Regions from separate parts of the Gordonia amicalis genome, predicted to be linked through region 2. Evidence: riboswitches for the same ligand, from Rfam matches in the RefSeq annotation. Region 2 holds a riboswitch; the other holds the start of a gene.
What was found. A riboswitch is a leader RNA that binds a small molecule or an ion and turns the genes downstream of it on or off. The one in region 2 is predicted to bind S-adenosylmethionine.

Region 1: another riboswitch for S-adenosylmethionine. It lies ahead of IHQ52_RS23195 (aminotransferase class V-fold PLP-dependent enzyme); the one in region 2 lies ahead of IHQ52_RS11455 (bifunctional o-acetylhomoserine/o-acetylserine sulfhydrylase).

The regions. Positions count from the first base shown of each region.
Region 1 covers NZ_CP091855.1:5,065,998-5,077,629, forward strand. The annotation lists gene IHQ52_RS23165 (DUF8020 domain-containing protein) at 1-369, shown strand, start outside; gene tilS (tRNA lysidine(34) synthetase TilS) at 400-1,356, opposite strand; gene IHQ52_RS23175 (zinc-dependent metalloprotease) at 1,335-2,432, opposite strand; gene dacB (D-alanyl-D-alanine carboxypeptidase/D-alanyl-D-alanine endopeptidase) at 2,429-3,748, opposite strand; gene IHQ52_RS23185 (inorganic diphosphatase) at 4,057-4,569, shown strand; gene IHQ52_RS23190 (hypothetical protein) at 4,648-5,100, opposite strand; gene IHQ52_RS23195 (aminotransferase class V-fold PLP-dependent enzyme) at 5,097-6,443, opposite strand; SAM riboswitch class IV at 6,461-6,575, opposite strand; gene IHQ52_RS23200 (isochorismate synthase) at 6,688-7,767, shown strand; gene IHQ52_RS23205 (MFS transporter) at 7,868-9,403, shown strand; gene IHQ52_RS23210 (O-succinylhomoserine sulfhydrylase) at 9,449-10,666, opposite strand; gene IHQ52_RS23215 (rhodanese-like domain-containing protein) at 10,663-11,076, opposite strand; gene IHQ52_RS23220 (Rv0361 family membrane protein) at 11,073-11,632, opposite strand, start outside.
Region 2 covers NZ_CP091855.1:2,461,711-2,473,342, forward strand. The annotation lists gene IHQ52_RS11415 (error-prone DNA polymerase) at 1-3,230, shown strand, start outside; gene IHQ52_RS11420 (DUF167 domain-containing protein) at 3,279-3,506, shown strand; gene IHQ52_RS11425 (tRNA (cytidine(34)-2'-O)-methyltransferase) at 3,503-3,967, opposite strand; gene IHQ52_RS11430 (serine/threonine dehydratase) at 4,025-4,963, opposite strand; gene IHQ52_RS11435 (bifunctional methylenetetrahydrofolate dehydrogenase/methenyltetrahydrofolate cyclohydrolase) at 5,019-5,924, shown strand; gene IHQ52_RS11440 (DUF3017 domain-containing protein) at 6,032-6,325, shown strand; gene IHQ52_RS11445 (hypothetical protein) at 6,489-7,976, shown strand; gene metX (homoserine O-acetyltransferase MetX) at 7,999-9,153, opposite strand; gene IHQ52_RS11455 (bifunctional o-acetylhomoserine/o-acetylserine sulfhydrylase) at 9,170-10,492, opposite strand; SAM riboswitch class IV at 10,556-10,675, opposite strand; gene IHQ52_RS11460 (PE-PPE domain-containing protein) at 10,940-11,632, shown strand, end outside.

The sequences.
Region 1 (11,632 bases), 2.6 Mb from region 2:
GCTGTGCCGGTGAATCCGGTGGAGGTGGAGAAGGTCCGCGGCATCGCCCGGCACCAGGTCGCCGCACCTCAGACCCGTCAGGAGCGGGACGACCAGGCGCTGACACGCTTCCAGCAGCAGCTGAGTGCGGGCACGAGCGTCTCGTCATTGGTCGGCACAATCATCGGCGCGATCGTTGGCGGAGTATTCGCTTGCACGGTCTTGCAGCTCGCTGCGCCAGTCGTGGGTTGTCTCGCCGGAGTCGCGCCGGCGGCTGCAGTCGGCGGCCTCGTCGGTCTCGCCATCGGCGGCGGTGGCACGCTGATCGGTGCAGCGATCCACTACTTCAACACGATCAACTCGCCGTTCACGCCGCCCAAGAAGCGGTGATGCGCTGAATCGACGACACGACGGTCCGTCTCACCTCTCGGTGAGGCGGACCGTCAGCTTTTCGTCGACACGTTCCACGACGGTCCGCACGCCCGGGTCGCCGCCGATCGCCACCTGCGCACCCCCGGCTGCGGGCCCGACGACGAGCCGGTCCACCGCGCCGATGACCCGGTGCGTCGGCTCGGTCGCCCCGATGTCGAGCAGCCAGCGGCGGATCACCCGGGTCCGCACAGCTCGCGGCAGATCGTGCAGCGGTGCGATCTCGAGCCCGCCGGTTGTCGCGGCACTCCCCCATACCGTCTCCGCCCAGCCGTCGAGGGCGTCGTTGTCGTCCTGCAGGCCGTCCGCGGTTCGGACCAGCGCGTCGACGACGCCGCCCCGGAGCACGTCGTCGAGCAACGGGATCACCTCGGCCCGCAACCGCACCCGGGTGAACCGTGGGTCGCGGTTGTGTGGGTCGTGGTGCATCGCCAGGCCGAGTTCGGTGCACACGGCCAGCGTCTGCATTCGGCGGACCGGCAGCAGCGGCCGCCCCCATGGCGCCTTCCACGCCCGCATGCCGGCGATCGATCGTGCCCCGGAACCGCGTGCCAGTCCGAGCAGTACCGTCTCGGCCTGGTCGTCGGCGGTGTGCGCGAGAAGTACCGGTCGACCTTCCCGGGCGGCGTCGAGCGCCGCGTACCGTGCGTCCCGGGCAGCGGCTTCGAGTCCCCCGCGGGTCCCGACCCTGACCTCGAGCACGCGCGCGTCCGCACCGAGTCCGCGTGCGGTCTCGGCGGCGCGGGCGGCGACGCCGGCGGAACCCTTCTGGAGACCGTGGTCGACGACCAGCGCGGTGACGTCGAGTCCCGCGCCGACGGCCGTCGCCGTCAGGGCGAGCGAGTCCGCGCCGCCGGACAGCCCGACACAGACCGATGAGCGCGGACCGTCGAGCCAGGTGGTCGCGAATTCCGCGACCACCCGCGTCACAGCACGCGTCGAATCCATGCCTGCGGGGTGTCGATCTCGTCCGGGAGCGGCATCGTGTCCGGTGAGGTCCACACCGTGTTGAACCGATCCATGCCGACGGTTTCCACCACCTCGTCGACGAAGGCCTTGCCGCGGATGTACTGCGCGATCTTGGCGTCCATGCCGATGAGAGCGCGGATGATGCGCTGAACCGGGTTCTGCGGTGCCTTGCGGCGCTTGTCGAATGCGGTGCGGATGCGCGCGACGGACGGGACGTGCGCCGGGCCGACGGCATCCATCACGTGATCGGCGTGGCCCTCGAGCAGCGTGCCCAGGACCATCATCCGCTGGAAGGCTTCGAACTGCGCAGGGCTCTGCAGCAGCTGCATCGCGCCGATGATGCCCTTCTCGCGGGGTTCGGACCCCCTGAGTGCCTTGGTCATCCGCGTGACGATCTCGGTGGCCGACTCACCGGTCTCGGAGGTGAGCACGGCGACGTTGTCCTGCATGTAATCACGCAGCCACGGGTTGGCCGAGAACTGCACGCGGTGGGTCACCTCGTGGAGGCAGACCCACAGCCGGAAGTCGGACGGCACGACCTTGAGCTGCCGTTCGACGTTGATGATGTTGGGTGTCACGACCATCAGCACGCCGGGTTCACCGGTCTCCGGGTCGGGCGTGAACGGATCGTACTGGCCGAGGATGGCCGTGGAGAGAAAGGCCAGCAGACCCCCGGCCTGGACACCGCCGAACTTGGCGGCGAGGCCGTGCGAACCCACGTCGGTGCCGGCGGCGTCGGCCCCCAGCATCGATCGCATCGAGTCGGAGGCCGCGTCGATCCAGCCCGGCCGGTCGAGGATGCGGGTCGTCGGGATGCGGAGTCCGTCGGCGAGACCGGTGATCTCGCGAACCGGTGCCTCCGCCCGAGTCGCCGCGTCGCCGAGTTCGGCCTGCGCGGCCTCGTAGGTGTAGGCCGTGGTCTTGGGGCCGGACCGGACGAGGCGTTTCGCGGTCGAAGCGGCGAGGGGCCAGTCGATCTGCGACCCGATGCTCAGGCGAGTGTCCTCACTCACCGGCTCGACCTCGGTCTTGCTGTCGGTTCCAGGCATGCTCATCGGCACCCGCACTCTCTGAGTTGGCCCACCACGGCGTCGAGGGCGGGTCTCGCGTCCGCCGGCGAGGTGCCGCCGGACATCAGGGCGAACGACAGCACGCGGCCGTCGATCGTTTGCACTATGCCCGTCAACGAACTGACCCCGGTCAGTGTTCCGGTCTTCGCGCGCACCCATCCGGCACCCGGAGTGGTGGCGATCGGGAAACGGTCGGCGAGGGTGCCGGTGCCGGCGGCGATCGGCAGTCCGTCGAGCATCGGTCGCAGCGCCGGCCGCGAGGGTCCGCTGGCCGCTGTCATCACCGCGTCGAGCAACGCGGGGGTGGTGCGGTTGGCGTAGGAGATGCCCGACGCGTCGGCCAGTGTGGTGCCCTCCCACTGGTCGGGGAACGTGGTGGAGAGGACCTGCTCGACGGCGTCGACTCCGGCGGCCAGGGTCGCCGGTCCACCGCGATGCACCGAGAGTTCGATCGACAGCGTCTCGGCCAGCACGTTGTCGCTGTGGCGGAGCATGTCGTTGACCCGTGTCACCAGGGGCGCGGACTCGACCTGCGCGATGACGCGGTCGCCCGCGGGTGCGGATGCCTCGGTCACCGGTGCGTCCACACCCAGCGCGGCGGCCAACGCCTCCCCGGCCATGATTCCGGGCGTCGCCGAGCGGGGTGAGTACTCGTCGAGCGGCTCGAGCCGGGCGCCGTCGACCATCAGCGACTCGATCGGGGCGATGTCGCCGCCCTGGATGTCTCGACGGTCCCACGTGCGGTCCATCGTCGGACCCGAGAAGGCGCTGAGATCAACCGCGACCGAGGAGACCGGAATCCCGGCCTGTTTGATCTGGTCGGCGAGGTCGGCGATGCGGCCGGGCTCGCTGTAGAAGGTGTCCGCGCGGGCCGGCTGCGCCGACAGCGTGGGGTCGCCGGCACCCCTGAGGATCACCTGTCCGTCGGACCCGGCGACGACGGTGGTCGTCACCCGCGCGTCGTGCGGCATCGCCTCCAGGAAGGCGGCGGCCGAGAGCACCTTGTCGTTCGACGCGGGGATACGCGGACGGTCGGGATTGCGCGACCACAGGATCTCGCCGGTCAGCGAGTCGGAGATCATGCCGCTCAGGACGCCGAGCGCCGGATTCCGCAGTGCAGGTGCGATCGCTCGGGACACCCCGGCCGGCGTCGGCGACGGGGCGGAGGCGACGACCGGGTCGATCCGCGGGTCGACGGAGATCGCGGCGGGCTGCGGCGGGATTCCCGGCGGCAGCTCGGCCTCCTTGTCGAGCCGGAGTGCAACGACCACTGCCGCGGTCGACGCCAGCGCGAGGATCACGACTGCGGCGATCGTCCACCAGAGGAGTTTGCGACTGCGGGGTCTGCCTTCGCGACCTGCGGGTCTGGTGGATGCGCCCACGAAGCCTCCGGATCTCTCGAACTGCACACCGACGGTGACGACGCCACTGGTCGGCGCACCACCCGGCCGGAATGTCGGATGTGAGCGACCCGGACATCCGCCACACCCGCGAACTGCGGGGGTACGAAGTCCGAGGTCGTCGGACTAACAGTATCGTTGTTGCGACGCGCGGCCATCTGGGCCGCCCGGGCGATCACACCCCCGATCCGCAACTGCCAGGAGGAACAGTGGAATTCGATGTGACCATCGAGATCCCCAAAGGTGGCCGTAACAAGTACGAGGTCGACCACGAGACGGGCAAGGTCTACCTCGACCGCTACCTGTACACCTCGATGGGCTACCCGGCCGACTACGGATACATCGACGGCACCCTCGGCGAGGACGGCGACCCGCTCGACGCGATGGTCCTGCTGCCCGAGTCGGTGTTCCCCGGCATCATCGTGCGCGCCCGCATCGTCGGTATGTACACGATGACCGATGAGGCCGGCGGCGACGACAAGCTGCTGTGCGTGCCCGCGGGTGACGTGCGCTGGGACCACATCAAGGACATCTCCGACGTGTCGGAGTTCGAACTGGGCCCCATCTCGCACTTCTTCGAGCACTACAAGGACCTCGAGCCCGGCAAGGAGGTCCAGCCGGGCGGCTGGGTCGGCCGGGAGGCTGCCGAGAAGGTCGCCCAGGAGGCCATCGACCGTCTCGCGGCACATCCCGAGGAGGCCAACGAGCCCTCGCGCGGCTGACGCCACCTCAGGAGTCGTACACCGACCGCCGACGACACATGCTGTCGTCGGCGGTCGTTGCGTTTCGCTCCGGCGTCGTCAGGCGACGCGGTGACGCACGTCGGCGAAGACCGGCAGCACCTGCTCGCGGATTCGACGGTCGGTGGCCGAACCGTCGATCGGGACCAGGATCACGGCGTCGGCGACCTCGGCGACGTAGATGTCGCGCAGCAGCGTGATCAGACCGTGGGCGGTGCCGACGTAGCGGATGGTCTCCGAGTCGTCGGTGGAGGAACCGGCGTGCTCAACGGCGGCGCGAGCCGACGCCGCGTGCGGCGCGATGGCCACCTCGACCTCGAGGGCGACCGCGAAATTCGCCTGGTCGTGGGTGCCCGCCCGCAGCAGCGCGCGTGCACGCTGGGCGTCCCGCAGCGTCTGACGACGCACGACGATCGGGAAAGTCAATGCCACAGCATCTCCCGCGACCGCGACCTGGAAGCCCGGACGACCGATGGTGACAGCGGTGGGCGATGTGGAGAGTTCGATGGTCATGCCGGGTACCCCTCGTCGAGTTCGGGTCGGGTGATGGTCGTGGTGACGCAGCGCGACGCGAGTGCGTCGAGCAGGCGGTCGATGTCGTCGGAGGTGGTGCCCGCTCCGAAGCTCGCACGGACGGCACCCTCCGGATGACCGAGCCGCTTGAGCAGCGGGTGGGCACAGAACTTGCCGTCGCGCACGCCGATTCCGTGCTCGTCGCTCAGGTACTCCGCCACGGCCCGCGGCGCGACGCCGTCGACGGTGAACCCGGCGATGCCGACGCGGTCGGTGGAGTCGGTGAAGATCTGCAGCGGTCGCACACCGTCGATGCGCGCCAGTCCGGCGTCGAGCCTTTCGCTGAGCCGGAGTTCGTGGAAACCGATGGCCTCGGGTCCCAGCTCGGCCAGCGCGGTGCACGCCTCGGCGATCGACACCGCACCGAGCACGTTCGGCGAACCGGCTTCGTGACGAGCAGCGCCGGTGTGCCAGGTGGCGCCGGCGGTGTTGCCGCCGCGAGGGAGGTCGACGTCGGCGGTCGCGCCTCCGCCGGCGAGGTAGGGGTCGGCGGCGTCGAACCAGTCGGAACGGCCGATGAGGACCCCGGCGCCGAACGGCGCGTACGCCTTGTGGCCGGAGAAGGCCAGGTAATCGATGCCGTGGCTGACGATCGAGATGGGACGGTGCGCGACGAGCTGCGCCGCGTCGACCAGGATGCGCGCGCCACGGCGGTGGGCGATGGAGGCCAGCCGGCCGATCGGGAGGACCTCACCGGTGACGTTCGACGCGGCGGTCACCGCGAGCAGCGAGGCCGGCTGCGAGGCGAGTTCGGCGTCGATCGCCACGAGGGTGTCCTCGATCGTGTTGCAGGCGGTCACCACGCGGGCGCGGGTGCGGTCGTCCTTCGGTGCGCACCACGGCAGCAGGCTGGCGTGGTGCGCGATGTCGAGGACCACGACGTCGCCGGGAGTGATGTGGGCGGCGAGATTGATCGCGTCGGTGGTGTTGCGGGTGAAGACGACCGTGTCGTCGACGCGGCCGCGGACGAACTCGCGGACGGTCTCACGCGCGGCCTCGTATCGGCGGGTGGTGATCTGCGACAGGTGGCCCGCGCCGCGGTGCACGCTCGCGTACTCGCCGAGGGCTTCGGCGACCTGCGCGGCGACCGACGCCAGCGCCGGCGCGCTCGCCGCGTAGTCGAGATTGGCGTAACCGACGCTGCGCCCGGCGGCGACGGGGACCTGTGCATCCGAGCCGACGACCGCTGCAAGCGCGGGGATGAACGGCCCACGGTCGGCGAACACCGGTGCATCGCGGACAGGACGGGCGGGTGTGACGGGTGCCGACAGCACAGCAGTCATGACGAGAACTCCTCGAGAATCCACACTTGCCGCGTTCGGGTTCGAACGCAGCCAGGTCGTCACCCGGAGCACCCCACCGCGGAGGAGGGTTGCCGACCAGCGAGCCGGGGCTTGTCACTGGCACTCATGACCTGCGACAAGGTTCGCGGATCCCGCCCGAGGGTGTCAATTTAGGATCACCGTGATTCGAAGTTAGGACAGGCTTACCTGTACCCTAGCTGTTGTGTCATCGAGTGAGGTCTTCGTGCTGTCGCGTCCCCACGGCACCGTGCGGGGCGAAGGGGTGGTCGGGTCGTTCACCGACGTCGACGAGGCGTCCGCCGCGCTGCGGGCGGGTGAGGTCGGGTCATTGACCGGGGCGATCCCGTTCGATGCCCGCGACCCCGCGGCGCTGGTGGCTCCCGCGCGGCTCCGCACCGGCGAGGCGCCCCTGTCCGGGAGTGCGCCGCTGTCGCGCCGAGCGGTGTCGACCGTGAGCCACCCAGACAGGGATGAGCACCGCGAACGCATCGCGCATGCGGTCAAGCGCATCGTCGCCGGCGACGTCGGGAAGGTCGTGCTCGCGCGCAGCGTCGACCTGGTGCTCGACGAACAGATCCGGCCCGCGGAGTTGCTCGACGCACTCGCCGGCGGCAACGCGGGGCACAACGCCTTCGGCGTCGACCTCGGCGCCGCGACGGGTTCGGGTTCGTGGCTGCTCGGCGCCAGTCCCGAAGCGCTGCTGCGCAAGTCGGGTTCGACCGTGACCTGCCATCCCTACGCGGGTTCGGCACCACGGTCCGCCGACCCGGCCGTCGACCGGGCGACCGCCGACGAGTTGGCCGCGTCGACAAAGGATCTCGCCGAGCACGCGTTCGTAGTCGACCATCTGCGCGAACGCCTGGGGCACCTCTGCGACGAGGTCGACGCACCGTCGACACCACAGCTCGAGTCGACCGGCGAGATGTGGCATCTGGCCACCCCGATCCGCGCGACGCTGCGCGATCCGGCGGTCACCGCACTCGACCTCGCACTACTCCTCGGACCCACACCCGCAGTGTGCGGAACCCCGAGTGACGTTGCCGCGCAGATCATCCGCGAGGTCGAGGGCGATCGTGGCTTCTACGCGGGCACGGTCGGCTGGTGCGACGCCGTCGGCGACGGCGAATGGATGGTCAGCATCCGGTGCGCCGAGCTCGCGGCCGATGGTCGGAGTCTGCGCACCTGGGCGGGTGGCGGCATCGTCGAACACTCCGACCCGCAGGCGGAACTCGACGAGACGCAGTTCAAACTACGGACCGTGTTCAACGCGCTCGGTATCCCCCTCGCAGACATCGTGAACTGACCCTCCGGTGAGCACGCCCTCCCGCAATCTCGCCTCCGGCCATGAAGGTCGGCGCTAGAGTCGATGAACGTCGGGGCGAAGGGGCAGGGAGGCGTAGCGGGTGCCTGCGGAGCGGTCGACAACCCAGACGAGCATTCTGCCGATCATCTTCGCGCTGTCCCTGGCCTTCACGATCACGGCCGTCGATCCACTGGTGCTGAGCCTGAATCTGCCGCAGGTGAGCCGGGAACTCGACGTCCCGCCTACCGGTGTCGGATTGCTGGGCGGAATGTCGACGCTGGTCATGGCCGCGTCCGTCCTCGGCGCGGGAAATCTCGGCGACTCGATCGGACTCCGACGACTCCTGATGTCGGGACTGGCCGTGGTCGCCGTCGCCGATGTGCTCGCCATGCTCTCGCCCGGGTATGGCTTCCTCCTGGCGATGCGCGTCGTGGCGGGCCTGGGCATGGCGGCCCTGCTCGGGGTATCGCTGGCCCTCCTCAAGACGTCGGTGACCGAAGAGCAGCGACCGAAGGCCATCGGCATCTTCGTCGCCATCGAGATGGTTCTCTGCGGGGTGCTCCCGGCTCTGACAGGCTGGGCCGTGACGGGTCTCGGCTGGCGGCTCGTGTTCCTGGTCGCACCACTGCTTGCCGTGGTCTCGATGCTGCTCACGGCACGGTTCGTCCCGGAGTCGCCTCGTCAGGAGCGTGCCAAGCTGGACGTGATCGGCATCGTCCTGATCGGGGTGGCACTCCTGACCCTCGTCATCGGACTCGCGGCCGCGCAGAACGGCGTGCTCCGGCCCCAGACCTGGCTGCCGCTGCTCGTCAGCGTCCTCGGCGCGGTGCTCTTCGTCCGCCACGAACGCCGCACTCCCGAACCGGCGCTGGACCTGTCACTCTTCGGCAACCGGACGTTCACGGTGGCGCTCGCGGCGGCCTTCACACTCAACTTCCTGATCGCGGGGCTCAGCATCGTCCTGGGGCAGTACGGCAGCGTGGTGCTCGCGTTGTCACCGCAGACGGTCGGACTGTTGTTCCTTCCCGGCTCGCTGCTGATCGCCGGCGCCTTGATCATGTCCGGGAGTCTGATGGAGAAGTTCTCGCCGAGACCGGTGATGGTCGCCGGTCTGGCGACCATGGCGGCCGCCGGGCTGCTCATGGCGGTCACGGTCAGCCCGACGATGGCGTTGTGGCTGCTCGTGATGGCCGTGTGGATGTACAACCTCGGTTCAATGGTGAGCTCCACGTCGGTGTCGGAGACGGTGCTCGCGCATGCGCCGAGTGGTCAGTCCGGAACAGTGGCCTCGGTGCAGACGGCCTTCGGGATGACGGGCTACGCGTTCGGGCCCACCGTGTACCTGCTCCTCCTGAATGCGTTCTTCAAGCGTGAATGGCTCGCCGACACCGAGCAGCGGGGTCTGACGGTGACACAGGGACAAGAGGCTGTGGACGCCGCGCGGAGCGCGGTGGCGCAGAGCCACGGTGGCGTCGGATACGACCCGAACCTGCTGCAGCAGGTGGGCGGCCTCGACCTGGGAACGGACTTCTCCGACGCCGTGCGACTCACCATGCTGACCGTCAGTGTCCTGCCCATCGCGGTGGCCCTTGCCGTACTCAGATTCCGGCACGAGCGCCCGGCCCGGGCAGCGTGACGGCCACCGCGACGACCGGCCGGCAGGAGAGCCCGGTGCGAGGGCTCAGCCGAGCGCCTGATCCAGGTCGGCGAGCAGGTCTTCGACGCCCTCGAGCCCGACCGACAGGCGAACCACCGAGTCGCTGAGACCGATCGCGGCACGTCCCTCGGGCCCCATCGCGCGGTGCGTGGTGGTGGCCGGATGGGTGATCAGCGACTTGGAGTCGCCGAGGTTGTTGGAGATGTCCACCACCCGCAGCGCGTTGAGGACCTCGAAGGCGCGCTTCTTGCCGTCGATGCCGTCGTGGTCGTTGAGCTCGAAGGTCACCACGGTGCCGCCGCCGGTCATCTGGCTCTTGGCCAGCTCGTACTGCGGATGCGACTGCAGGAACGGATATTTCACCCAGCGGACCCGTGGGTCGGCTTCCAGGAACTCGGCGATCCGCAGTGCCGAGGCCACCGAGGCGTCGACCCGCAGGCGCATCGTCTCGAGGCCTTTGACCAGCGTCCACGCGTTGAACGGGCTCAACGCCGGACCGGTGTGGCGCATCAGCTGCTGGACCGGACCGTCGATGTAGTCCTTGGTGCCGAGGACGGCACCACCCATCACGCGACCCTGACCGTCGATGTGCTTGGTGCCCGAGTAGACGATGACGTCGGCGCCGAGATCGAGACCGCGCTGTAGCAGCGGGGTGGCGAAGACGTTGTCCAGCACCACCTTCGCGCCTGCGGCATGCGCCAGCTCGGACACCTTGGCGACGTCGACGAGCATCTGCATCGGATTGGACGGGGTCTCGAAGAAGACGGCGTCGGTCGGCTTCGACAGTGCGCGTTCCCACTGTTCGAGGTCTTCACCGTCGACGAACTCGGTCTCCACGCCCCAGCGCGGCAGGATCTCGTTGCACACGACGAAGCAGGAGCCGAACAGGCTGCGCGCCGCCACGAGCCGATCGCCCGCCTTGAGCAGGGCGCCGAGCGCCACGAACACCGCGGCCATTCCGCTGGCGGTCGCGAAGCAGGCTTCGGCACCTTCGAGCTGACGCAGGCGCTCCTGGAACATGTGGACGGTCGGATTGCCGTATCGGGAGTAGACGAACCGCTGGTCCTCGCCGGTGAAGGCACGCTCGGCAGCCTCGGCGGAGTCGTAGACGTATCCGCTGGTCAGGTACAGCGCCTCGGCGGTCTCGTGGAACCCGGATCGCGCGAGGCCGCCGCGCACGGCGATGGTGTCGGGCGAAAGACCTTCCGGCAGTTCACGACTCACGGACAGATCAGCACTCACGATTGCCTCCACGGCAGATTTTCGGCACGCCATCCGGACGCGCCGCGATGGTCGTTCCCGTCGAGGGCACCCTCGAATCCGTCGACCACGTTGTAGGCCTTGCCGATTCCGTCGGCGGTCGCCGCCTCGGCCGCACCGATCGATCGGTGCCCCGAGCGGCAGAGGAAGATGACCTCGTGGTCATCGGTCACCCCGGCACTGCGCAGCTGCTCGACGAACTGCTCGTTGCGTCGACCCTCGGGGAACGTCGTCCACTCGGCGAAGATCGTGCGTTTACCCAGCACCTCGAGGTCGGGAACACCGACGAACGACCACTCGGCCTGCGTCCGACAGTCGACGAGGACCGCGTCGGGATTGTTCTCGAGCTTCTCCCACGCTTCCCGCGGGGTCAGGTCGCCGGCATAGGTCATGAGGAGCACACCTTCCATTCGCCGTTCTCGCGCACCACGGTCGTCTCCACGACCTGCTTGTCTTCGGACTTGTTCTTATAGTGCCAATGGACCTTCGCGGTCGCCCGGTCACCGTCGACCACCAGGTCGGTGATCTCGGGGATCTCGATGTGGCCGTTCTGGTCCAGCGACGCCTGGTTCTCGGCGACGAACTGCGCCTCGGAGGGGAACCCGGGCTTGTCGAGGTCGGCATCGCACGTGTTCGCGCGGTACTCGGCGTAGTCGGGGCCGTTCTTGGCCGTGTAGAGGTCGTTGATGGCGTACTGGACCAGCGCGTCGTCGCTGACCCGTTCCTCCGCCGGCCGCGAGATGCTGGAGAGCACGATCGCGAGCACCACCAGTCCGACGAATCCCGCCGCGGCGAAGAACGGCCACGCGTTCTTCCAACTGGGCGGCGCCTCCTCGACGAGGGCGGCGTCAACGTCCTCGTTCGGCGATCCGGCCTCACCGGACGCAGGCTTCTTCGAGGACGCGGCGCCCCGGGACGTGTTCCGGGATGCGGCGCCCTTACCGGAGG
Region 2 (11,632 bases):
GTCGGGCACCCGACGGCGGACGTCCGGGTACCGCCTTCGGTCCCGATGACAGCGACCACGCGATGTTCCCGGGCGACGGCGGCGACAGCCCCGCCTGGTCGCGCAAACGTGGTGCGTACCAGGCGGATGACATCACGCGGGGATCGTCGTCGGTGGCATACGCCGAACTCCACGCCCACAGCTCCTACAGCTTTCTCGACGGTGCGTCGATGCCGGAGGAACTGGTCGAGGAGGCGCAGCGGCTCGGTCTGGCGGCGCTGGCCGTCACCGACCACGACGGCTTCTACGGGATCGTCCGGTTCGCCGAGGCCGCCCGCGAATTCGGGATGCCGACGGTCTTCGGTGCGGAGCTGTCGCTGGAGCCCGACATCGCACGAACCGGACACAACGATCCCCCGGGAGAACACCTGCTGGTCCTCGCCCGTGACGGCGAGGGTTACCGCCGGCTGTCGCGGACGATTGCCGAGGCGCACATGGTCGCGGGCGAGAAGGGCTTGCTGCGCTACGACCGCGACGCCCTGGCCGGTGCCGGGGACGGGCATTGGCTGATCCTCACCGGCTGCCGGAAGGGCGCGGTCCGACGCGCGCTGGACCGCGGCGGCGTCCCGGCCGCGGAGATCGCGCTGCGGGAGATGATCGAGACCTACGGCCACGGCAACGTCGTCCTGGAGCTCACCGCCCAGGCCATGCCCGACGACGACGAACGCAACGCGGTGCTCGAAGGTCTCGCCGCGCGCGCCGGGGTGCCGACGGTGGCCACCACCGGTGCGCACTTCGCCGCGCCCCGACGCCGCCGGCTGGCGATGGCGATGGCGGCGGTTCGGGCCCGCACCGACATCGAGACCATCGCGGGCTGGATGCCGGGCGTGGCCGGCGCGCATCTGCGCAGCGGCGACGAGATGGCACGGCTGATGCCCGCGCACCTCGACGCGATCGACAACGCGGCCGGCCTCGCCGCCGATTGCGCCTTCCAACTGGGCCTGATCGCGCCGGAATTGCCGCCGTTCGACGTGCCGGAGGGTTACACCGAGGCCAGTTGGTTGCGTGAACTCACCATGACCCGCGCCCGGCGCCGCTACGGCACGCCCACCGAACATCCGCAGGCCTACCGGCAGATCGAGCACGAGCTCGCCATCATCGAGACCCTCACGTTCCCCGGCTATTTCCTGGTCGTCGCCGACATCGTCGACTTCTGCAAGGCCAACGACATCCTGTGTCAGGGCCGGGGGAGCGCGGCCAACTCGGCCGTCTGTTACGCCCTGGGGATCACCAACGTCGACCCGGTCGCCAACAAGCTGCTGTTCGAGCGGTTCCTGGCCCCCGAACGCGACGGGCCGCCCGACATCGACGTGGACATCGAGTCCGACCGTCGTGAGGAGGCCATCCAGTACGTCTACCGCCGGTACGGCCGGGATCGCAGCGCGCAGGTCGCCAATGTCATCACCTATCGCGGTCGCTCGGCCATCCGGGACATGGCGCGGGCCCTGGGGTATGCGCCCGGTCAGCAGGACGCCTGGGCGAAGTCCCCGGACACCGCACCATCGGACGTGACCGATCTGGCCGGTGAGATCCTCGGTATGCCACGGCATCTGGGCATCCACTCCGGTGGCATGGTGATCTGCGACCGGCCCATCGCCGACGTCTGCCCCACGGAGTGGGCGCGGATGGAGAACCGCAGCGTGCTGCAGTGGGACAAGGACGACTGCGCGGCCATCGGGCTGGTCAAGTTCGACCTGCTCGGTCTCGGCATGCTCTCGGCGCTGCACTATGCGATCGACCTGGTCGCCGAGCACAAGGGCATCGAGGTCGACCTCGCCACGCTCGATCTCGCCGAACCCGCGGTCTACGAGATGCTCTGCCGTGCCGATTCGGTGGGCGTGTTCCAGGTGGAGTCGCGCGCGCAGATGGCGACCCTGCCGCGGCTGAAACCGCGGTGTTTCTACGACCTGGTCGTCGAGGTGGCGCTGATCCGTCCCGGTCCCATCCAGGGCGGCTCGGTGCATCCCTTCATCAAACGACGCAACGGGCAGGAACCGGTCACCGTCGAACATCCGTCGATGTTCAAGGCCCTCGAGCGGACTCTGGGCGTGCCGCTGTTCCAGGAGCAGCTGATGCAGCTGGCCGTCGACGTCGCGGGCTTCGACGCCTCCGAGGCCGACCAGCTGCGTCGGGCGATGGGCTCCAAACGGTCGCCGGAGAAGATGGAACGCCTGCGCCAACGCTTCTACGCCGGCATGGAGCGACTGCACGGCATCACCGGCGACACCGCCGACCGCATCTTCGAGAAGATGGCCGCCTTCGCCAATTTCGGCTTCCCGGAGAGCCACTCGCAGAGTTTCGCGTCGCTGGTCTTCTACTCGTCGTGGTTCAAGCTGCACCATCCGGCCGCGTTCTGTGCAGCACTGCTGCGGGCACAGCCGATGGGGTTCTACTCGCCGCAGTCGCTGGTCGCCGATGCCCGCCGGCACGGGGTGGCCGTCCATCGTCCCGACATCAACGCCTCCCTCGCGCACGCGACTCTGGAGAACGAGGGCCTCGACGTGCGGTTGGGACTCGACGGGGTGCGCGGGGTCGGTGAGGAGGTCGCCCAACGCATCGTCGACCGTCGCGCCGACGGGCCGTACACCGACATCACCGACCTGTCCCGGCGTGCTGCCCTGAGCGCCAAGGAACTCGAGGGTCTCGCCGGGGCCGGGGCTTTCGACGGTTTCGGCCTCAGCAGACGTCAGGCGCTCTGGGAGGCCGGTGCTGCCGCGACCGTCCGCGACGATCAGCTGGAACTGCGATCGGCGGGTGCCACCCCGACGCTGCCCGGCCTGTCCGACATCGAGTTGGCGGCCACCGATGCCTGGGCCACCGGCATCACCCCGAAGACGTATCCGACGCAGTTCCTGCGCCCTCGGCTCGATGCGTTGGGGGTGGTGGCCGCAGACCGGTTGCTGTCGGTGCCCGACGGCGCGCGTGTGCTGATCGGCGGTGCGGTGACCCATCGCCAACGACCCGCGACGGCTTCGGGCGTGACCTTCATCAACCTGGAGGACGAGACGGGGATGGTCAATGTGGTGTGTTCGGTGGGCCTGTGGGCGCGGTACCGTGTACTGGCACAGACAGCACCGGCTCTGCTGGTGCGCGGCCGGGTACAGAATGCCGAGGGGGCCGTGACCATCGTCGCAGATCGTTTGCAGCGCATGGATCTTCGAGTTGGAACCAGATCCAGAGACTGGCAGTAGCCCGCGGGAGGCCTGCCCGAGTGGGAAGACAATGAATCGGGGATATCGATGTCGCAGCAGGTTGTGGTGACCGTCAAGCCGAAGAGCAGCAAGGGTCCGCTGGTGGAAACCGGACCCGACGGTTCCGTCACCGTCTACGTTCGCGAGCCCGCCACCGAGGGCCGTGCCAACAAGGCCGTTGCCGAACTGCTCGCCTCACATCTCGGAGTGCCCAAGAGCAAGGTCGCGCTCATCGGCGGGGCGACCGCCCGCACCAAGCGGTTCCGGGTGGGCTAGACGGCCCCGGCGAAACCGTTCTGCCGCCATGCCTCGTAGACGACGATGCTCGCCGCGTTGGCGAGGTTGTGTGAACGACGGCCGGCGAGCATCGGGATGCGCACCCGGTCGGTGACCTCGGGTTCGGCGAGGACCTCCGCGGGCAGTCCGGTCGGTTCGGGGCCGAACAGCAGGACGTCGCCGGGCCGGTAGTCGACGTCCGTGTGATAGCGCTCCGCATGTGCGGTGAACGCGAACACGCGCTCGGGCTTCAACGTGGTCCACGCCGTCACCAGGTTGGGATGCACGGTCACGTTCGCCATCTCGTGATAGTCCAGACCCGCCCGCTTGACCTGGGCGTCGGACATCGAGAATCCCAGGGGTTCGATGAGGTGTAGTTCGCACCCGGTGTTGGCGGCCAACCGGATCGCGTTTCCGGTGTTCGGCGGGATGCAGGGCTGATAGAACATGATCCGGAACATGATGTGCTCAGCGTAGTCGCAGGCCTCGCCGGGAGTGACGGCGACGGTTCGTGTCCGCTATAGGTCGAAACCCGTGTTCGCACCGCACAGCACGATGCACAGCGTCGAATCCGGTTCTGTCCGAACCGCTCCGGTGGTCACCGCGGCGACGGCCGCGGCGGTGCCGTGTTCGACGAGGATGCGGTGAGAGTCCCACAGCATTCGTCGAGCGGCGACGAGCTGGTCATCGGTCACCAGCACACTGTCGACGTCCGGATGCTGTGCGGCGGTCTCCCAGCAGATGTCACCGAGGCGGGTCGCACCGAGGGAATCGGCGGCGATGCTCTCGAGTTCGACCGGGACCGGTGAACCCGCTGCCCGTGCCTGGTGAAAACACGATGCCCCGAGGGGTTCGGCACCCACCAGGCGGTCGCCGGGACGCAGGGTCGCCGCGAGACCGGCGAGGAGCCCACCGCCGCCGACGCAGGCCACGGTGGTGACCGGACCGGGTATGTCCTCGGCGACCTCGAGGCCGATCGTGCCCGCACCCGCGACGATGTCGGGCAGGTCGTAGGCGTGGAGAGCCAGGGCGCCGGTGGTCGCGGCGATCTCCACCGCGGCGTCGGCGGCGTCCTGGTAGCGCAGCCCGACGAGATGAACCTCCGCGCCCAGAGTTCGCAGTGTTCCGACCTTGACCGCGGGAGCCGTCTCCGGGATCACGACGGTGCAGGGCACGCCGGCGATCCGTGCGGCCCAGGCCGCGCCGATCGCGGCGTTGCCTCCTGACGCGACGAGCACCCCGGCGTCCGTCAGCGTTCCCTCGGCGCGCGCGTGCAGCGTCGCCCACAGGCTGCCCCGGACCTTGAAACAGCCACCGAGCTGGAGGTACTCGAGTTTGAACGCGACGTCCCGCGGGCCGTCGACGGTCTCGATGGTGCTGTGCGATGTCGGTGTGCGCCGCAGGAGAGGGGAGATGGTCCTGGCGGCGGGGTCGACGTCGGCCCGGGTTGCTCTCACGGCACAGACAGTAGTGGCTCACATCGCGCTCGCTCCGGATGGAAGAATGTCGGGCGTGACCGCGATACGACTGGATGGCAAGACCACGCGCGACGAGATCTTCGCGGATCTCACCGAACGGGTGAACAAACTGCGCGAGGCGGGCATCACCCCGGGTCTGGGCACGGTACTCGTCGGCGACGACCCCGGCTCGCACTCCTACGTCAAGGGCAAGCACGCCGACTGCGCCCGGATCGGTGTCGAATCCATCCGCAAGGACCTGCCGGCCGACGCGACCACCGAGCAGCTCAACGCCGCGATCGACGAACTGAACGCCGACCCGGCCTGCACCGGATACATCGTGCAGCTGCCGCTGCCGAAGCACCTCGACGAGAACGCGGCGCTCGAGCGGATCGACCCGCTCAAGGATGCCGACGGACTGCACCCGATCAACCTCGGTCGACTGGTGCTGGGCAAGGAGTCGACACTGCCCTGCACGCCGCGCGGCGTCATCCATCTCCTCCGGCGCTACGACGTCCCGATCGCGGGTGCCCGCGTCACCGTCGTCGGTCGTGGGGTCACGATCGGACGGCCGATAGGCCTGCTGCTGACGAGGCGCAGTGAGAACGCCACAGTCACTCTCTGCCACACGGGGACCGCGGACCTCCGCTCGGAGGTAGAGCGTGCCGACATCGTCGTCGCCGCTGCAGGTGTACCGCATCTGATCACCAAGGACATGGTGAAGCCGGGTGCCGCGGTCGTCGACGTGGGCGTCAGCAGGACCGACGACGGCCTGGTCGGCGACGTCCATCCCGACGTGTGGGAGGTCGCCGGACACGTGTCGCCGAACCCCGGCGGAGTCGGGCCGCTGACCCGCGCATTCCTGCTCGTCAACGTCGTCGAACGGGCCGAGCAGCAGCTCGCCGCCCAACAAGCCGCTGCCGAGGCCGTCGCCGGGGTCGAGGGCGGCGGCACGGCGTGAGCCCGGACGAGCCGCACGTCGGCCCGGCCGGTTCGGATCCGCCCTCGACGGATCCGAACCAACCGAGACCGCGACCTCCGGGTGACGGAGCTCACGGAGCCGAACCCGTGCCCGAGCAGGTGCACGGGGTGCGTGCGGTCCTCGTTCAGATCCCATATCTGCTGGTGATGCTCGGCGTGCTCGTGGCCGCGCTGTTCGTGATGTTCGACCGATGGCGACGCGGATCTTTCGTTTTCGGCGCGGCGCTTCTCGTCGGTGCGTTGCTCCGGGCGTTCATCCCTTCGTCGCAGGCCGGATTGTTGCAGGTCAGAGGGAAACTGTTCGACGTCTCGGTGATGGCGACGGTCGGTGGTGTGATGCTCTGGCTCGCCACGTCGATCGACTCGTTGGGAACGGATTGATTACAATAGAGACCTGAGCGTGACCTTGAGACGCAGTGGTCGCGCCTGACCAGGCAAATCTCGCTGCCGACAGCACTGAGTACGACGCTGGGCAGACGCATCGACCGCTGGAGTACGTATCACTGCAACACCGACCGATGGCCACGTGAACCGAGTGACGTCGATGGGCGTGTCGGCAGGCGCCGGCATGATCCACTACGTCTTGCTGACGCGTGACGATCTGGGCCGCAGTGTGGTGGATTCGCGCGTGATCGACGTCGACCCGACCGACGGGCTCGACGGCCCGGGGCGCGTGAACGCCGGTATCGACGTCATGCTCAGCGCAGCCCGCGAGGCCGACGCACGCGTCGGCCCGATCGGCGTCGCGGCCCGGACCACAGCCCAACGACGCCATCTGCGATCACGGGGGAGCGGCCCCCGCCGCCAGATCCGTCTCGTCGCCGAGGACGAGGCCGTCGTCGCCTACCTCGCCGACACCGGCGAGATCGATCGCTTCTCCGCGGCCGTGGTCGTGGACTGCGGTGACACCGGTATGACCATGTACACCGTCGACCCGCAGAACCGGCAGATCACCGCCGTCGAACGCTCGACCGTCATCAGCGGCCGGCGTCTCGACCGCGCCATAGCCGAAGGTCTCACCGCCGACAACCCGGCTCTCGGAGATTCGTCGCGCACCCGCGCCGGGCGCAGCGAGTTGCTCAGCGCCTGCCGGACCGCGAAGGAAGAGATCGCCTACGGCGGTGCGGGATCCGGTGGCACCGAGGGTTCGCCGGTGACGCTTCCGGGCGGTTCGGGACGGGTGTCGCTGACCGAATCCCATGTCGCGGGCGCCGTCGAACCGATGGTGCGTGAGGCACGCGAGGTGTTCGACCGCTATGTGGCCGACGTGGCCGCGCGAGGCATCAATCCGGACGCAGTGGTCTTCGTCGGTGGTCTCGCCAATCTGCCCGCGGTCCGGGAGATCACCCAGGGGCATGACTTCGACACAGTGTGCCCGTCCGCCCCGGAACTGGTGGCAGCGACGGGTGCGGCGCTCCTCGCCGGTGAGAGTGGTCCGAGCACCGCGCGACTGGCCTTCATCGGTGGTCGTCCGCAGCGTGAGTGGCTCTCGGCCATGCCGCTCGCGGTCGCGGGCGCGATCATCGCCGCGGCACTGATCACCATCTACGCGGTCAGCTCCTCGTTCGCCGAACGACAGGTCACCGAGCCGTCGCCGTCGGTCGACAGTGTCCCGGCGGTCGCAACGACGAGCGAGCAGCGATCCGATCCGGTGCCCACGACGTCGGCTCCGGTGACGCGCGTCCCAGACCAGCCCGTCGAGCAGACCTTCGAGCAGACCTTCGAGCAGCCGACCGTGCCCCAGCAACCGGTTCCGACACCGGACCGGGACGCTCCGGGCTGGGCCACCACAGAGTTGGCGCCGACCTCGCCGTCGACCGGTACGAGCACGCGTACATTGTCGCCGTATCCGTGGCCGACGCTGCCGTTCGCTCCGGGCACGACGCCGCGCATCCCACCGGATCTGTTGCCGAAGGAGCTACTGCCGTCGAGTCCGGCGCCGACTCCTCCTCCGCCCGATCACTCGGCCACGCCGCGGGCGGAAGCACCTGCCGCTCCGTCGTCAAGCAGCCCGGTACCCGTCCCGCGCTGAGCGCCGAAGAACGGGGACCGGCTCAGGCGTCGCGGCGGGCCAGTTCGACCGTGCGCTTGAGCAGGTCGCTGATGGCGTCGAATTCGGTGAGAAAGCCGTCGTGCCCGGTGTCGGATCGCACGACCTGCAGACCGCCGACGCAGTTGCCCAGCTCTTCGGCGAGCTCGGCCTGTAACCGCAAGGGATACAAACGATCCGAGTCGATCCCGCCGACGATGACGGGGACCGTGCACTCGTTGAGCGCCTTCTTGATGCCGCCGCGGTTGCGGCCGACGTCGTGGTGGTTCAGGACCTCGGTGAGCACGACGTAGCTGCTCGGGTCGAAGCGCTGCATGAGTTTCGACGCCTGGTGCTCGAGGTAGCTCTGCACGGCGTACCGGCCGCCGAGCAGCGGCTGCTCGTCGCCCTGCGGTTCGTTGGCGAAGCGCTCGTCGAGCTCGGGCTCACTGCGGTACGACAGGTGCGCGATCTGACGGGCGATGCCCATCCCGGTCAGCGGTACCTGTCCGGTGCCGTGGTAGTTTCCGCCGTTCCAGGCCGGGTCGGACTTGATGGCGGCGATCTGGGTGGTCTGGATGCCGATCTGGTCGGCGGTGGCACGGGCGCCGACGGCCAGCACCAGTGCGCTGCGGACGCGCTCGGGGTATTCGATCGCCCACTCGAGTGCACGGGCTCCGCCCATCGATCCGCCGAGAACTGCTCCGACGCTGCGGATTCCGAGACGGTCGAGGAGAGCGACCTCGGCGCGGACCTGGTCGAGGACGGTGATCTGTGGGAATCGCGAACCCCACGGCCGACCGTCGGAGGCGAGCGACCCGGGACCCGTCGATCCCTTGCAGCCGCCGAGGACGTTGGCCGAGATGACGCACCATTCGTCGGTGTCGATGGCCATGCCCGGACCGATGAGGCCGTCCCACCAGCCGGGCGCCTCGTGCTCGTTGTCGGCGGGACCGGTGACGTGGGAGTCGCCGGTGAGTGCGTGCAGGGTGAGGATCACGTTGTCGCGGGACGGCGACAACGTCCCCCAGCGCTGGAACGCCAGGGTGACGTTGTCGATCCGTTCGCCGCTGTCGAGAGGCAGCGAGCCGATGCTCATGCCGACGAGCTTCCCGTCCGGGACCGATTCCCAGTCGGGCTGATCAGACGCTTGCGCGTTCAGGTCGATACTCACCGACAAAATTGCCTCACCTGTCTCACTTGGCGGCTGCGAAGCCCTGTTCGAGGTCCGCCAGGATGTCGTCGATTCCCTCGATCCCCACGGCCAGGCGAACAAGTCCCGGGGTGACACCTGCGGCGAGCTGCTCCTCGGGGGTCAGCTGGCTGTGGGTGGTCGAGGCCGGATGGATGACCAGCGAGCGGACGTCGCCGATGTTGGCCACGTGGCTGTGCAGAGTCAGCGCGTCCACGAACTTCTTGCCCGCGTCCACACCGCCGGCGATCTCGAAGGAGATGATCGCACCCTGTCCCTTGGGGGCGAGTTCCTGGCCGCGCTGGTACCAGGGCGAGGACTCGAGGCCGGCGTAGGCGACGGACTCGACCTGCGCATGACCCTCGAGGAACTTCGCGACCTTCTGCGCGTTGGCGACGTGACGCTCGATGCGCAGGCTCAGGGTCTCGAGGCCCTGGGCGAGCAGGAAGGCGTTGAACGGGGCGATGGCGGCACCGGTGTCGCGCAGCCACTGGACGCGGGCCTTGAGTGCGTAGGCCGGCGCACCGAGGTCGGCGAAGACCGCACCGTGGTAGCTGGGGTCCGGGGTGGTGAAGCCGGGGAACAGGTCCTTACCGTCGCGCTGCACACGCCAGTCGAAGGTGCCGCCGTCGACGATCACGCCGCCGATCGCGGTGCCGTGTCCGCCGATGTACTTGGTGGCCGAGTGGACGACGACGTCGGCGCCGTGGGCCAGCGGGTTGATCAGGTACGGGGTGGCGACGGTGTTGTCGATGATCAGCGGCACGCCGTTGCGGTGTGCGACCTCGGAGACTCCCTTGATGTCGAGGATCTCGTTGTTGGGGTTGGAGATCGACTCACCGAAGAACGCGCGGGTGTTCTCGCGGACGGCGGCCTGCCACGACGCCGGATCCTCGGGATCCTCGACGAAGCTCACCTCGACGCCGAGCTTCGGCAGGGTGTAGTGGAACAGGTTGTAGGTGCCGCCGTACAGACGCGGGCTGGACACCACGTGACCGCCGGTCTCGACGATGTTGAGGATCGAGTAGGTCTCGGCGGCCTGCCCGGAGGCCACGAGCAGAGCGGCGACGCCGCCCTCGAGGGCGGCGATGCGCTGCTCGACCGCGTCCTGGGTCGGGTTCATGATGCGGGTGTAGATGTTGCCCGGCTCCGCGAGACCGAAGAGGTTCGCCGCGTGCTGCGTGTCGTTGAAGACGTAGGAGGTGGTCTGGTAGATCGGCAGAGCCCGGGCATTCGTGGCCGCGTCGGCGGTCTGGCCGGCGTGGATCTGCTTGGTTTCGAAGCTCCAGTTGTCGGCCGGATTCGTGCCCTCGTTGGCATCAGACATGACGATTGATCACTTTCTACGGTCGGCAGGGCCAAATTCGACCCTGTTGGGGTCCGACCTTCGGACCCGCGCTTGCCGGGGCTTCGCTGCTGCGATCCCAACCCGGTCATCACCCGGAGCACCCCACCGCGGTTGGAGGGTTGCCGATCAGCAAGCCGGGGCTTGGCGCTGATACTCATGACCTGGCGACAAGGATATAACACGGATGTGAGTGCCTGAGAACCCTCCCGGTCACGCCGAGTCGAACCCCTCACACTGCCTCCGAACCGTGTACTGAGCGTGTGGTCCGAGCGGTTGAAATCGGTCAAACGGCACGGCGAATCCCCAGTACAGCGTCGTTAGCGCTTCTCAGCATCATGTCAGGTTCTTCGTCGTCGCCTTAGGGTTCGGGCAACCCCGGCGGGCTTCCGCACTGGCATGGTCCGGGTTCATCGAGGAGAACACCTCATGGCTGCGCTGGCGCACCTCCGCTCTCGACGGATCTCCGTCCTCGTCGCCTCTGCAACCGGTTTCGCGGTGGCCGTCGCCCTATGCCTCCCCGGTGACGCCCTCGCGGAGGCATCCGAGTCCTGCGGAGCGGGGGCGGTCGTGATCGCCGCCGGCACCAACGACCCCGAGGGGCAACACCTGGTCGGGGTCACACAGCGGTACCGAGGGCTCGGGCCGGACGGGAATCCGGACCCGGACTCCGAGTATGCGGGCGACAACGGATACACGATCATCTACGCCGACTATCCGACGACGCTCTGGCCGCTGGGCGCCACGGGGTACGACTCGAGCGTGGCGCAGGGAAACGCGGCGACCACATCGGCGATCGCCGGCTACCAGACCCGGTGTTCGGGTAAGCCGGTCGTCGTCGCCGGGTACTCGCAGGGTGCCCGGGTCGCGGGTGATGTCCTGGCCGACATCGGCTCGGGTCCGGTCGAGGTCGTGGCGACCGACGAGAACGGCGACCCACTCCTCGACGAGGACGGCAATCCGATCACCGTCGTCATCGACCCGGACGGGATCAGCGGCGAGTTGTACTCCGACCCGCGGCAGGCCGGCGACAAGACCGGACGCGGCATCGAACTGTCCCTGATCGGCGTGATCCCGGGGCTGACGATGTCCGGTCCGCGCGGGACGAGCGGGACCGACGCC